2 regions of the Baaleninema sp. genome follow, and region 1 is predicted to be linked to the other one. Evidence: riboswitches for the same ligand, from Rfam matches in the RefSeq annotation. Region 1 holds a riboswitch; the other holds the start of a gene.
The links. Region 1 has a riboswitch for cobalamin ahead of ACP5D4_RS13415 (TonB-dependent receptor). Riboswitches for the same ligand answer to the same signal wherever they lie in the genome.

Region 2: linked by a shared signal. The riboswitch ahead of ACP5D4_RS09055 (DUF1636 domain-containing protein) and the one ahead of ACP5D4_RS13415 (TonB-dependent receptor) in region 1 are both predicted to bind cobalamin.

The regions. Positions count from the first base shown of each region.
Region 1 is NZ_JBNGCO010000065.1:21,199-27,478, forward strand. Features, by position in the region: partial or broken gene ACP5D4_RS13405 (hypothetical protein) at 1-814, opposite strand, end outside; gene ACP5D4_RS13410 (ABC transporter ATP-binding protein) at 913-1,713, opposite strand; cobalamin riboswitch at 1,991-2,133, shown strand; gene ACP5D4_RS13415 (TonB-dependent receptor) at 2,467-4,743, shown strand; partial or broken gene hcp (hydroxylamine reductase) at 5,095-6,280, opposite strand, start outside.
Region 2 is NZ_JBNGCO010000034.1:27,351-35,742, forward strand. Features, by position in the region: gene ACP5D4_RS09025 (polyamine aminopropyltransferase) at 1-1,274, shown strand, start outside; gene ACP5D4_RS09030 (DUF4178 domain-containing protein) at 1,347-1,937, shown strand; gene ACP5D4_RS09035 (hypothetical protein) at 2,230-2,373, shown strand; gene ACP5D4_RS09040 (DUF760 domain-containing protein) at 2,818-3,147, shown strand; gene ACP5D4_RS09045 (pseudouridine synthase) at 3,223-3,855, shown strand; gene ACP5D4_RS09050 (serine/threonine phosphatase) at 3,893-5,563, shown strand; cobalamin riboswitch at 5,634-5,791, shown strand; gene ACP5D4_RS09055 (DUF1636 domain-containing protein) at 5,819-6,232, shown strand; gene ACP5D4_RS09060 (putative bifunctional diguanylate cyclase/phosphodiesterase) at 6,229-7,131, opposite strand; gene ACP5D4_RS09065 (PAS domain-containing protein) at 7,204-8,392, opposite strand, start outside.

The DNA of each region.
Region 1 (6,280 bases):
CTTCGTAGCTTCCCTGACAGCCTCCGACGCAGGCGATTCCGGAATTATCCTCGCCGTCGCTGCTGGGGGCGGGAGGCGGTGGGGTTGCTTCTCCTTCCGGTTCGGGGGGGGTGGTGATGGCTTGTTCGGTTCTGTTTTCCCCGATTTCGCCGGATTCTGGACTGTTTCCACCTTCGGAGTCGGAGGCTTCTCCGCCGCCGCTTGCGGAACTGTCGGTTGGCGCACCGCCGCCGCTTCGGGATGTCGAATCGTTAGATGGCGAACCTGTTGATACAGGGGTGTTTGATGAATTTCCCTCTGACGTTTCGCCTTGGGTGGTTTCGCCTGGGGTGGTTTCGCCTGGGGTGGTTTCGCCTTCGGTGGTGGGGCGAGTGGCGTTGTTGTTGTTGGTTCCCAACGGGAATCCGGATTGTGAAGCGGGTTCGGAGGCGGGGGTGGAACGGTTGGAGTCTGAAGGGCGACGGGTTGGGGCGATCGCTCGCTCCTGACTCGTCTCGCTCGCCTGGGTTCTCGTCTGAGGGGCGGCGAAGGTGGTGCTGCTGGAGGATTCGACGGAAGCGCTCGATTGGGAAGGGTTAGAAGGGGTTGCGCTGGGGGCGTCGAGTTGGGGTGAGGGGGGAGAAGAGGATCGATCGAGGACGACGATTTCGATGGGTTCGGATCGATCGATCTCTCGGTTGGACGCGATCGATCCGAGAGAAAGTGCCGTCAAAACGACTCCGTGAACGAGTAACGACCCGCTCAATCCATACAGTAAAATTTTTTGGGAAGATTTACGATTTTTTGAGTAGACTTTTTGAGTGAATTCGTCCATTTCTAGACCATCTCGTCAATTTTCAATACAATTTTTTAATTCCTTAAAAATTTTTTTAATCGACCCTCCACCCATTTAAAACACCCTAAAAAAATGATTCAAATCGTTAACTCTGCTGTTTTCGCGGCTCTCAATGGATAAACCTGCAATCCTACCGGGGTTGAAATCACAGTTGCCTCGACGCCAAACACTAACTTAATGTTTTCGGGAGTCAGAACTTCCCGCGAGGTTCCCACCTCAACCAACTGACCGTCTTTCATTAAAGCGATGCGATGGCTGTAGCGAGCCGCTAAGTTAATATCGTGCAGCACCGTCACGATCGATAAACCCTGTTTTCGATTGAGAGAATCGAGTAAATCCAAGAGTTCGAGCTGATAGCAAATATCGAGGAACGTCGTCGGTTCGTCGAGTAACAAAACTTGAGGGTTTTGAGCTAACGCCAAGGCGAGAAACGCTCGCTGTCGCTCGCCTCCCGACAACGCAGCCACGGGGCGATCGGCGAAGGGGGAGATTTGGGTATATCGCATCGCTAGTTCCACCCAATAGCGATCGTCTGGGCTGAGTTCCCATTTCCACCAGGGTTGATGGGGCGATCGACCCGCACTCACCAACTGACGCACCGTCATTTCTTCGGGAAGTTCCGCCTGTTGCTGGGGTAAAAACGCGATTTGACGGGCGAGTTGTCGCGGCGTAAACCGTTCGATCGCCTTTCCGTCGAGCGAGATCGCGCCCCGTTCCGGCTCGAGGAGGCGACTCAACAACCGCAGGAGCGTCGATTTTCCCGAACCGTTCGCCCCCAGAATCGCGAGCCATTCTCCCGGTATCACCGTCAACGAGATATCTCGAACAACCGGATGGTTGGGATATCCTCCGGTAAGCTGTCGGGCAGCAATTGACATTACCAAAATACCGATCGATAACGCGAGAAAGACTTTGAGTTTACCGCAAGGAATATTACTCGGTCTATTTTTCTAAGTCTATTCATAACTCTATTGTGAAAGCAACGGTCTCTAGGTGTCAATTCAATTTACGTTTTGGGAACTTGACAGATGGAGTAAGTTTGACCGCCCCTCATACTTCGAGACGCCCTGGGAGATCCCCAAAAAATTAAAGTCCGTAACGAATTGTAAATTCATTGAAGCGTGGCTGAATTATTCTAGCGAGAACCATTTTCGTGGTACACTACAGCCAGTCGGTTCTGGTGGGGGTCAGCCACCAGAGGTAACGGGGAAAGTTCGGTGAAAATCCGGCGCTGTCCCGCAACTGTGAGGAGATGCGAGTCTCTAAGTCAGGATGCCCGCCGTCTGAAAGGTAGCTTTGGCAAGCATCTGCGAGGTACAGATGGAAGTGAATTCGAGTCTTTTTCGATTTTTAATATTTCGCTGGGGGGCTCAGCACTCGCTGAGTCTTGAAACGACCGATTGTCGGTGGTTTCGCATGGTAACGCCTCGCAAAAATTGCTAAGCTGCTCTGGCGAGTTTTGCAGTTCGTTCCCCCCATTCGTTAAAGTTTAACGCTCGAGAAACAATGCCTTCTCGAGATGTTTTTTGATCGCAATTTCATGAGCGATCGCAGGCTAATTTTGTTTGAATTTTTGTAGCCCAGATTAACGGTCGGTCGTCAGATCGATCGCCTGTCATTGTCGATAAAAAATGCCAAAACCTACCCGTTTGAACGAACGTTCCATCTTCCCCATTTATCTCCGTTTCCTGAGTGCGAGTACCGCCGTCGGAGCCATATTAGCCTTCAGCCAGTTGGCGGTGGCGGCGTCAGACGCTCAGTTTTCAGACGCTCAGTTTTCAGACGCTCAGTTCTCGAAATCTCAAGTCTCGAAACTCAAGGATCGATCGCCAGTTCCCGATTCCAAGACGGTGGACGCCGAGACGGTAGACGCCGAGGCGGAGGAAACTCAACTGCTCGAGATCGATCGCGATCCTGCAAACTTGACGTTAACACCGACGTTGAATCTGGCTCAAACCCCGGAATCCGAGATGGAACCCGAGACAGAGGAAACAGACACCGAAGAAGAGATTCCCGAAGTCGAAATCTACATCGATCGCATTCTCACGCAACCAGTATTTGCACCCTTTCGTCTCGAAGGAACCCTACAAGACTCCTCTCGTCCCGTGTACGTGGTTCCCCGCGAACAACTCGAAATCCTAAACGCCGTCACTATCGATGAAGCCTTGCGGTTTCTCCCTGGAGTTCTCAGCGACGGAACCTCCGGCGGACAGGTGGGTTCGGTGAGTTCGCAATTTATCCGAGGCGGCGATTCCACCCAAACCCTCATCCTCCTCAACGGACGTCCTCTCAACGATTTAGGCTTTGGCGGCGACTTCGACTTAGCCACCTTCACCACGGATTTCGTAGAGCGTTTGGAACTGGTTCCCGGCGGAAGTTCGACGCTGTACGGTTCCGGTGGCGTCGGGGGAACCCTGAACATCGTCACCCAAGAGCCGACAGAAGAGCCGCAATTCAGCGTTCGCGGCGGGTTCGGAAGTTTCGGTTACAACCAGCAAAGCGTTCGCAGCAGCGGAACCGTCGGCGATTTCGGCTGGGTTGTCGGGTACAATCGAACCTATTCCGAAAACGATTTTCCCTTTGAACTCGAATCGATCGACTTCAGCGGAACCCGCGACAACGCCGAAGTCAATTACAATAACGTCGATGTCAAACTGACCGCCGATATCGGCGATCGCAACCGTTTGACCTTTACCGGATTGTACCTCTCCCGCGATTTAGGAATTCCCGGCGGCGTTCCCACCGACGCCGGAAGCCTCGGACAATTCAACAGTTTGACCCCAGACGCACAGCAATACACCGAAAACTGGCTGTTCGATTTACTGTGGGAATCGCAACTCAACAGCGACGGCGACTCCTTATTAACCGCTCGCGTTTACACCGACGTACTTGACTATACCTTCCGCAATCCCAACACCACCCGCGACGAGATCGATCGCACCGCCTTCGGCTTCCAACTCCAGCATAGCTGGCAACTCGCCGACGCTCACAACCTCACTTACGGCGCCGATTTTCGCACCGTCAATTCCGAAAACAACACCTTTAGTTTCTTCACCGGAGAAAGTCGAGAAAACTACGACGACAACATCGACCAAGGGGCAATTTTTGCCCGCTACGAACTCGATATTACCCCCGATTTCACCGCTCACGTCGGCGTCCGCCAAGACTTCAACAGCCTCGAAAATGGTTCCTTTACCTCTCCCAGTGCGGGGTTCCTGTGGCGAGTCACCGATTCGACCCGTCTACGAGCGAACTACGCCAGAAGTTTCAACGCGCCGTTAATTTCAGAAATCGAAGGTTTAGCCTCGTTCAACGTAGAAGGAAACCCCGACTTGCGACCGGAACGAGGTAACAGTTTCGACATCGGCCTCGACCAAGAAATTGGCGATTTCGGACTGTTTCGCCTAACGTTTTTCCTCAACCGAATTTCCGAACTGGTAGCGTTTGAATTCGGATCGCCCACGAGTACCTTTACCAATATTAGCGAAGTCGAAACTATCGGACTGGAAGCGGATTTAAATATCAAACTCGCTCAAAACTTCTTTGCCTTTGCGAATTTGACGCTGAACGATACGCGAATTATCGAAGACCAAAACGAACGCATTGAAGGCAATGATTTAAGTTTTCGAGATGGAGACAGTTTCAATTTAGGCGTCGCTTACGCTCGTCCAAACCGGTTTTACACCGGTGTTTTCCTCCATCACATCAGCGAGGTCTTCGTTGATAACGCCAATACGGAAACCTTGGGGAGTCGTACAACGGTCGATTTAAAAGCTCAAATTCCCTTTAGTGAAAACGTGCAACTCAACGCCAGCTTGAACAATTTGTTTGACGAACAGTACGAAGTTTATCCCGGTTTTCCGGGGTTGAGTCGGAACTTTCAAGCGAATTTGAGAGTGACGTTTTAAGAGTTGTTAGGGTGCGCGTAGGGTGCGTCAGAGGGAAAACCGATAACTGTTCGGATTACACTGCTCAAGCTGACGCACCTTTAAGGAGGTTCGTGAAAGATGTTTGATGTTGGGTTTCGCTTTCGCTTCACCTAACCTACCCAAATTTAAAAATTTCCTGATGCACCTTTAAGGAGGTTCGCTCCGCCCCCATTAACGCGTTGTCGGCGTGTCTCCCGTAAAACCTCCCTGTCCTCAGTGTCTCTGGGGTGAAAACACTCGATTCTCTCCCCAGAAAAAAACGGGAAAGCCAATCGACTTTCCCGAAAAGAGGAGTTGTCCGGTTCCTAGAGGAGAAACTTGAGGCGAAACTTAACGATTCAAGCAGGCGGCCAAATCTTCATCCGGCGTCGTAATCTTCTGCAAATGGTAGGTTTGCGACAGCAACTCAAACACCTTGGGCGAAATGAACGCCGGAAGCGTCGGACCGAGGCGGATGTTTTGAATGCCCAAATACAGCAGCGTCAGGAGAATCGAAACCGCTTTCTGTTCGTACCACGATAACACCATCGACAGGGGTAACTGGTTGACGTCGGTCTCGAAAGCGTTCGCCAACGCCAGGGCGATTTGAATGGCGGAGTAGGCGTCGTTACACTGTCCCACGTCCATCAGTCGGGGGATTCCGCCGATGTCGCCCAAATCTTTATCGAAGAAGCGGAACTTCCCGCAAGCCAGGGTTAACACCACGCAGTCGTCGGGAACGCGTTCGACGAACTCCGTATAATATCCCCGTTCGGTTTTCGCCCCGTCGCAACCGCCGACGAGGAAGAAATGGCGGATTTTGCCTTGTTTGACTGCTTCGACGACGGTATCGGCGACGCTGAGAACGGCGTTTCGGGCGAATCCGGTGGTGACGGTTTTCACTTCGGCGGGTTCTTCGGTAAAGCCAGCCATCGCTTCGGCGATATGGATGACTTGGCTCAAATCCTGCCGTCGCAAGTGTTTGAGGTCGGGATAGCCCACCGCCCCCAAGGTAAACACGCGATCGCGATAACTGGGTTTGGGGGGCATCAAGCAGTTTGTCGTCATGACGATGGGGCCGGGAAACTCGTTAAATTCGCGAGTTTGGTTTTGCCACGCGGTCCCGTAATGACCGTACAGATGGGGATATTTCTGTTTCAGTTTTGGGTAGCCGTGGGCGGGTAAGAGTTCGCCGTGGGTGTAAACGTCGATACCGGTTCCGGCGGTTTGTTGCAGCAGGGCTTCAACATCGGCTAAGTCGTGACCGGAAATCAGAATCGCTTTTCCGGGGCGAGGTGTGATGGGAACTTGCGTCGGAACGGGATGTCCGTAGGTTTCGGTGTTGGCGGCGTCGAGGATTTCCATGGCCACTAGGTTGATTTCCCCGAGTTTTAAGGCAATCTGTACCCAATCGTTGAGGTCGAGGTCGCGGCGTCCGAGGGCAGCGAGGGCGTCGTAGAAGAAATCGTAAACGCGATCGTCTTGATAGCCCAGTTCGGCGGCGTGGTGGGCGTAGGCGGCGATGCCTTTCAAGCCG
Region 2 (8,392 bases), on a different contig from region 1:
AACTGGCTATCGCTCCCGCTTCGGCGTTTTTACCGTTACTGCTGTTCGTTCTCTTCGTGGCCAACAGTTCCCTATGGTTGGGACTGATTCTCGTGACCATCCTGTTGGGAATTCTCGCCGGGTTAGAAGTTCCCCTGCTGACGCGGATGATGGAGAGCGATAGCAGCGTGAAAGACGCCCTGGCTGGAGTGTTGGCGTTGGATTACGCCGGGGCCTTGGTGGGATCGCTGGCGTTTCCCCTGTTGCTGCTTCCAGTATTCGGAATGTTTCCCACCGCCGCCATTCTGGGGTCTTTTCCGGCGTTGATGGTGTTTCTCATCGGTCGATCGTTCCCCGAAATGAAACGCTGGGGAATCGCGGGATTAGCCACTTGTGCGGCCTTGTGGGCGATCGCACCGCTGACCGTCCCCCTCGGCGATCGACTCGAAAACCGCCTTTACGACGCTCCCGTGGTGGCGCGAGTTCAAACCCAATACCAACGTATCGTCCTCACCCGTTGGAACCAAGACGTGAGACTCTATCTCGACGGAGAACTTCAGTTTTCCACCCTGGACGAATACCGCTATCACGAAGCCTTGGTTCACCCAGCCCTGAGTGCGAGTGGAACTCCCCGACGGGTGTTAGTGATGGGGGCTGGAGACGGATTCGCCTTGCGAGAAGTATTGAAATGGGATTCCGTCGAGAAGGTGGTGTTACTCGAACTCGATCCCAAGATGGTCAAACTGGCGAGTCAACATCCCTTTTTGGTGCGATCGAACCAAAATTCCTTTTCCGACCCTCGCGTTGAAATCCGTTACGGCGACGCCTTTTCCGTCGCCCCCAGTTTATCGGAAACCTTCGATGTCATTATCGCCGACTTTCCCGATCCCGATCGCGACGCGATCGCCAAACTGTATTCCCAGGGATTTTATCTGAGACTGCGATCGCGCCTGAGTCCCAACGGCGTCCTCGTCACCCAAGCCTCGAGTCCCTTCTTCGCCACCAAAGCCTTCGCCTGCATCGCCGCCACCCTAGAGTCCGCCGGTTTTTCATCCCATCCCTACAGTATCGACGTACCCAGTTTCGGACCTTGGGGATTCGTCCTCGCCACCCAAGGGGAATTCAACCCCGCCACCCTCGATCTTCCCATCAATACCCGTTTCCTCACCGCCGATATCCTACCGGGACTGTTCCACCTCCCCGCCGACATTTCCCTCGACAACGTTGAAATTAACCGACTCGTCCATCCTAAAATCGTTCAATATCAAACCGAAGGACGATGGCAGATGTATTAATTGACCATTGATAATTGATAATTGATAACTGTCTTCGCTTTTCCCTCTTCCGTCTTCCCCATCTTAAAAACTATGGTTTTTTTATTCTGGATTGCTGTTGTGGTCGTGGTTGGCGTGGCGGTTTACCTCGTCACCAATCAGAAACGTCTCGCGTCTCAACGTCCCCTCGCGGAGGAACTTCCGCCCCTCAACCGAACGCTGTTTACGCTGCAAATTGGCGATATCGTGCAGTTTGAAGAGCGCGATTGGGTGGTTGAGGGAAAACTGACTTACGACGATGACGGCTTCGTGTGGCTGGAATATATGCTGCAAGATGGCGACGATATTCGCTGGCTGTCTGTCTCCGAAGACGACACCATCGAGGTGTCTTGGTTGGAATCGGTTTCTGAGGATTTGGGGATTTCGGGGAAACCGCCGAAATCTCTTGAATACGGCGGCGAAACTTTTACTCGGGTGGAGTCGGGAAAAGCGAATATGAGTCGTATGGGAACGATTCAAAAACGCAAGGCGGAATCCTGTCGCTATTACGATTACGAAGGTGACGGCGATCGCCGCTTGTCTGTTGAAAATTGGGATGGCGATATTGAGGTTAGCGTCGGTTACAGTATTCGTCCCTCGCAACTGTCCTTGCTTCCCGGTGGCGGCGGAAGCGTCTATCGATAGATGCGATCGACAGCTCGCATCTCAATCGAACTTACTGCGTTTCGCTCTAGATTTCGCTCTATATCCCCGGCATCTTGGAGATGCCGGGGATCTTCCGAGTCTATATGAGATGCGATCGAAAATTTTGTCGCTCTCATAGAAAAGTCTTTCTGCTTATTTTAACAGAAAATCCTATTAATTTTCAAGAAGAAAATTTAAGATTAACTTCAATACTGGCATTTCTCCGTAAAATTGACTAATTTAAAAATACAAAGATTCTAGCAGAATTTACGGAGAACGTATTATGAAGCCTATGATTTGGCATCCAGAGCCAGAAGATGAAGAAGTGAATCGCTATCTTCACAACGTAAACCACGCCCCTTATTTTACCATTGCCTTGATAATGGGCATCGTCATCTGCCTCGCCACCGTTGCCATCGTCAGCGGCATTGTTTAACCCGATCTTGAAAAACAGAGCCGATTTAACCGGTGGCCATCAAATCTTCGGAAGCCAACCCCATCAAAGACGAGGTTGGCTGTTTCTTGAGAAGTGCGATCGCCCCAGGCAACGAAACTTTAAAATCAGGGAACCTGCGAAAAAAAGTCGAGCGGTCAAACCGACAATCTCCCACCTCATTGTCCCGAGAAGCGAAGCGACTCTAACCTCCGGCAAAAGCCCCTTTCAAAGGGAGAGGGTGCAGAGAAAATACGGGCTAAAAATTAGAGGAGCCAGGTCGGTGGAAACCGAGCAAATTTCAACAGAGACAACCACAAAACTTAGCTTCCAGATTTTCGATCGCCCGGAAAAATGTGGCAAACTAGCGGTATAGGACGAAAGTAGCGAGGCAGCAGTCTCGGCTGCGAGGAGGCCATCTTGACGAACCCATTCGATCGAAACCAGATGCCCGAATTTTTAGACAGCGACGACGAAGCCCAAAACCTACTGTGGGATTACGTCCAGTCGCTCAGTCCGGAAGTGGTTTCTCATCTCTCCAAACCTGGCTCCACAGAAGTGGTACAAGTGATGGAACGGAACATCGTCGGTTTGCTGGGAAGTTTACCTCCGGAACACTTCGGCGTCAGCGTGACCACCAGTCGCGAAAACTTAGGGCGGTTGCTGGCTTCGGCGATGATTAGCGGCTACTTCCTCCGCAACGTCGAACAACGCCTCAATTTCGAGCAGTCCATCCATCGACCCCCTTCGCCGCGTTCGGAGGAAACAGAGGATTGACCTCTCCGAGGTGGGAACCCCCCATTGGCGTCCGTCCGGCGCCAGTGTTTCCGTTTTGATTCGAGATTTCCAACCTTGTATCGATATCTTCTGTTTTACAAACCCTATGACGTGCTGTGTCAGTTTACGGACGACAGCGACAGCCCTCGGCGTACCCTCAAAGACTACATCGACGTTCCCTCAGTGTATTCCGTCGGACGGCTCGATCGCGACAGCGAAGGTCTGTTACTGCTGACGAACGACGGACGGCTCAAACATCGACTGCTCGACCCGCAATTTGGCAAAAATCGCACCTACTGGGTACAGGTGGAACGCATTCCCGACGAGGCGAGTTTGCAACGGCTGCGAGACGGCGTGACCATCCGTCAGTATCGCACTCGACCGGCGAAGGTGCGACGGTTAAGCGTGGAACCGGACTTACCGCCGCGAAATCCCCCCGTTCGCTTTCGTAAAAACGTCCCCACCGGCTGGCTGGAAATGACCCTCACCGAAGGACGCAACCGCCAAGTCCGACGCATGACCGCCGCCGTGGGATATCCCACCTTGCGACTGGTGCGTGTCGGGATGGAAAATCTGAAGATAGAGACCCTACAACCGGGACAGTGGCGAGACCTCAGCGCCGCCGAACTCTCCGAACTGCAACGGCGGTGTGGTGAAAAACGCCGGAGCGTCCCGTTTCGGCGATCGAAATCGCGAAGCTGGAAATAGCGCACCATAGAAGATATCAATTTCGATCGCCGTCGCCATGCTGGTCTGTCCCCACTGTCACACCCTCAACCCCAAGGATCGCGAATCCTGTTCCCAATGTGGTGCGCCTCTCCCCTCCCAAAACCCGATCTGGTTTGCAGCGGTGGTCTCGGCCAAGTTCACCGCCTCCACCCTTCCCCCCTATCTCGATTCCCAACAACGCTACCGTTTCTTCGACCTGGGAAAACTCAACGAATACGGCGAGATCGAAACCCGCGCCTACGACCTTCACCCCCAACTTCCTCCCTATTTCACCAACGGCGTCAGTTCCTACAGTACAGACAATCAAGTTCCCGACTTAGCGCGACCCTATCTCCATCCCCGCTGTCAGTCCAACTCCGCGTTGCCGCGACTTCAAGATACCTGGCACAATAACGGCCATACGGTAGTTCTCCTTGAAGATCGATCGACCCTTCCCCGCGTTCTCGATCGATGGCGAACCGTTTCGTCGTTGCAACGCTTGTATTGGATGTACCAAATGCTCGATTTGTGGTCGATTTTAACGGCGCTCTCCTGTCGCAGCAGTTTGACCCAACTGCACAACCTTCACCTCGACGGCGATCGCGCCATCTGCTTGCAACGGCTGTATTCCGACCCGAGCGATCGACCCCTGACCTTGACCGTCCTCGCACAAGCCTGGAGGACGCTCTTTCAATCCCTCTCCGAACCGCCCCCGTCCGATATCGCTCGGTTTTTACAGCAAGTCGAACGGGCTATCCTCGACCATCCCCAAAGCATCGGCGACGGACTCGACGACCTCATCGACAGGCGCGAAGAAGAGGATAGCGAACCCACCGCCTGGGACGATATCGAGTCCCTCGAAGAAGAGGACATCACCGTAACCGCCCCCATCGCCCCCGTCGTCTATCTCGAACACGGCGGAAAAACTGATATCGGACGCCATCGCCCCCGCAACGAAGACACCTTCGCCATTTGGACGCAACGAGACTTCCGCGAAACCCCCGCCGCTCGAACCGTCACCTCCCGGGGCTTGTACGTCCTTTGCGACGGAATGGGCGGCCACGAGGGCGGCGATATCGCCAGTAGCATGGCTGCGGAAATCATCGTCGAAACCCTATCTCAGCAGTGGGGCGACGACCTCCCCAACGAAACCGCTATTCGCGAGGCCATCGATCGCGCCAACCGCGCCATTTACGACCTGAATCAAGACCAAAGCCGCCAGGGAAGCGGCCGCATGGGAACCACCCTCGTCATGCTTTTGGTCAACGGCGATCGCGCTGCTGTCGCCCATGTGGGAGACTCCCGCCTGTATCGCCTCACCGCCCGAGGGGGACTCCAACAACTCACCACCGATCACGAAGTGGGACAACACGCCATCCGACAAGGAATCGACCCCGCTGTGGCCTACAGTCGTCCGGAAGCCTACCAACTGACCCAAGCCCTCGGACCTCGCGATAACGACGCCCTGCGGCCGGACGTTCGCTTTTTCAATCTTTCTGAAAATACTTTATTTCTTCTGGCCTCGGACGGCCTCACCGATAACAACCTCGTGGAAATCTACTGGGAAACCCACTTACAACCGTTTCTCAGGGAATCTAGCGACCTCGACGCCGCCGCCACCGAACTCATTAATTTAGCCAATACTCAAAACGGACGCGATAATATCACCGCTGTTCTGGTTCGCGTCAGCGTTCGATCGCAGCCTTGAGGGGGTGATGGTGCGATCGAGGAGGAACGGTTCCCGGTTCCCCGTTCCCGGTTCCCGGTTCCAAGGTGTTAGAATCGAAAAATTGAGCGGTTTTGGCGGGGATCAGCCGTCAAACGTAAGGGGGAAAGTTCGGTGAAAATCCGACGCTGTCCCGCAACTGTGTTGAGGTGGAACGGTTCCCGTTCGATGCCTCTGAGTCAGGATGCCCGCCGCTGACGATCGATCCACCATACACATCACGTCTGCGAGGTACAGATGATGGATTTTTCTAAAGCAGAACCGACGCTGTTCGTCTGCACGACCTGCGGTATCGCCTGGGAAAACGGACGCCGTATCGGTCGAAGCAATGGCGAGAAACTCCTCGATCGCTTGCGATCGAACGCCGAAACTTCTCCGTTAAAAGACCGATTGTCCGTCTGTCCCGTCGAATGTATGGACGCCTGCGATCGCGGCTGTACGGTGTCTCTTTCGGCTTCGGGTAAATACACTTATCTTTTCGGCGACTTAAATGCCGACGACAGCGCACTCGACAGCCTTTCCGCCTCAGTATTGGAATTCGTCGATCGCTATTGCGAGTCCCCCCAGGGCTTGTTGCGCTGGTCGGAACGTCCGAAACTCCTCAAAAAACGCATTATTGCTAAAATTCCCCCGGTGGCGGACAACCGTTAACTGGAAAGATGTCGTTCGATGCGTTTTCGGGCGTCTTCTGCCGGAAGGGGTCGATCGAACCAATATCCCTGTCCGAAATCACAGTTGAGAAGCTCGAGTTGGCGCAATTGCAACTCAGTTTCGACCCCTTCGGCGATGGTCTGCAACCGCAAATTTTGCGCCAGCAGCAAAATGTTACGGACGATTTCCAAGCTTTTGGGATTCTCCAACAGTTGCATGACAAAAGATCGATCGATCTTCATCACATCGAAGGGGAACGAGTGCAGGTAACTCAACGACGAGTACCCCGTCCCGAAATCGTCGATACTCAACGAGACGCCGAGCTGTTTGAGCTGTTGCAAACAGATTTGCGATCGCTGCGTGTTGTCCATCAACGCCGTCTCGGTAATTTCGAGGCGCAAGGAAGCGGGCGCAATCTCCGTTTCCCGCAACAGGCGATCGACCAGTTCCACAAACCCCGGTTGCGTCAACTGCACCGCCGCCACGTTCACCGACAGCGACAGTCTCGGCCAGCCAAAACGTAACTGCCAATCCCGCAACTGCCAACAGGCTTCCTCGAGAATCCACTCTCCCAAAATGACAATTAACCCCGTCTCCTCCGCCAGCGGAACGAACTCGTTCGGCGACACCAAACCTCGCTGAGGACTGTACCAGCGCACCAACGCCTCGAATCCCACCAGTTGCCGCGATTCCAACTCGAAAATCGGTTGGTAGTGCAGTTGAAATTCTCGTCGTTCCAACGCCCGACGCAGGGCGGTATCGAGTTCGATGCGACGTCTGGCTTCTTCTTGCCAGGCCGGGGTAAAGGTCAAACAGTCCCGGTGGCGTTTGGACAGTTGCGCCCGGTGCATCGCCGTATCTCCGGCTTGCAAATAGTCTTCGGGTCGATCGAACCTCATGGAACTGAACACGATTCCGAGGCTGACATCGGTAAAGATTTCGTGGTTGCCGATAACGTATTCCTGGGACAGTTACGCCTGTATCCGTTCTGCGCTGGCGTCGATGTCCGACGGCGTTGCTTCAAGGAGAACGGCGAATTCGTTGCTTTCAACCCGCGTCACCACCGCTTCGGGAACAACAGACCCCAGGCGCGTCGCCGCTTGCACGAGCATTTGTTCCACCAGATCGTGACCGAGGCTGAATTTCAGCCGCACGAAATTGTCTAAACTCAGGTACAACACGGCAAACTGGGAAGTTTCGCGCCGTCGCACCCTCGTCATCGCCCGTTCGACATAGGTTAAAAAATTGTTGCGGTTGGGCAGTCCCGTCACCAAATCGCAAAAGGCGTAACGTTCGAGGCGGCGTTCGACGGCTAAGCGTTCGGTCACGTCGTTAGCCAGGACGACTTCAGCCCGGCGTCCGTCAAATTCCAGCGGATGGGAGGTAATTTCAACATCGATCGTCGAGCCGTCTTTTTTGATGTGTCGCCAAAGTCCCGCGCGATCGATTCCCTCCCCCACCTGAGCCACGTTGTCGAGTAACTGGGGTACGTCTTCCGAGGGGCGAATGTCGGCGATGGTCATCTCGAGAAATTCCGCTTCGCTATATCCGTAGGCATCGATCGCCGCATGGTTGACGGCTAAAAATGCCAAGGTTTCCAGGTCGTAAACCCACAGGGGTTGTGGGTGGCACTCGAACAACAGCCGATAGCGACGTTCCGACTCAGCCAGAGCTTGACGCGCTCGATCGATTTCCGTAATGTCTCGCGAAATGCCGATAATTCCGATGGCCTTACCCCGAGGGTCGTACCAAACATCTTTCGTAGTGAGAAAGGTGGTCGGTCGGTTCTCGACGAGAACGTTTTCTTTAAATAGCTGAGTGCCTCCTCGGGCGAGAACCTGTCGGTCGTTTTGGCGGATTTGACGGGCGGTTTCCGCCTCCAACAGCTCCTCATCGGTGGCGCCGAGCATTTCCTCGAGATGGAGCTTTAAGGCTCTGGCACTGGCGGAGTTCGCCAGGACGTACCGCCCCTCGATATCTTTGGCAAAAATGGCGTCCGTGGTACTTTCGAGGACGGTGTAAAGCAAATTGTAACTGCGTTGGAGCGATCGAACGCTCCGCCGTACCAACCCATATAAAAGTAAACTCGTGACCAACACGAAACCCCAGCCTTTTAGGGTTTGGAGTTCGGTGACGATATGAGGCGTCTCAAAAACGGCA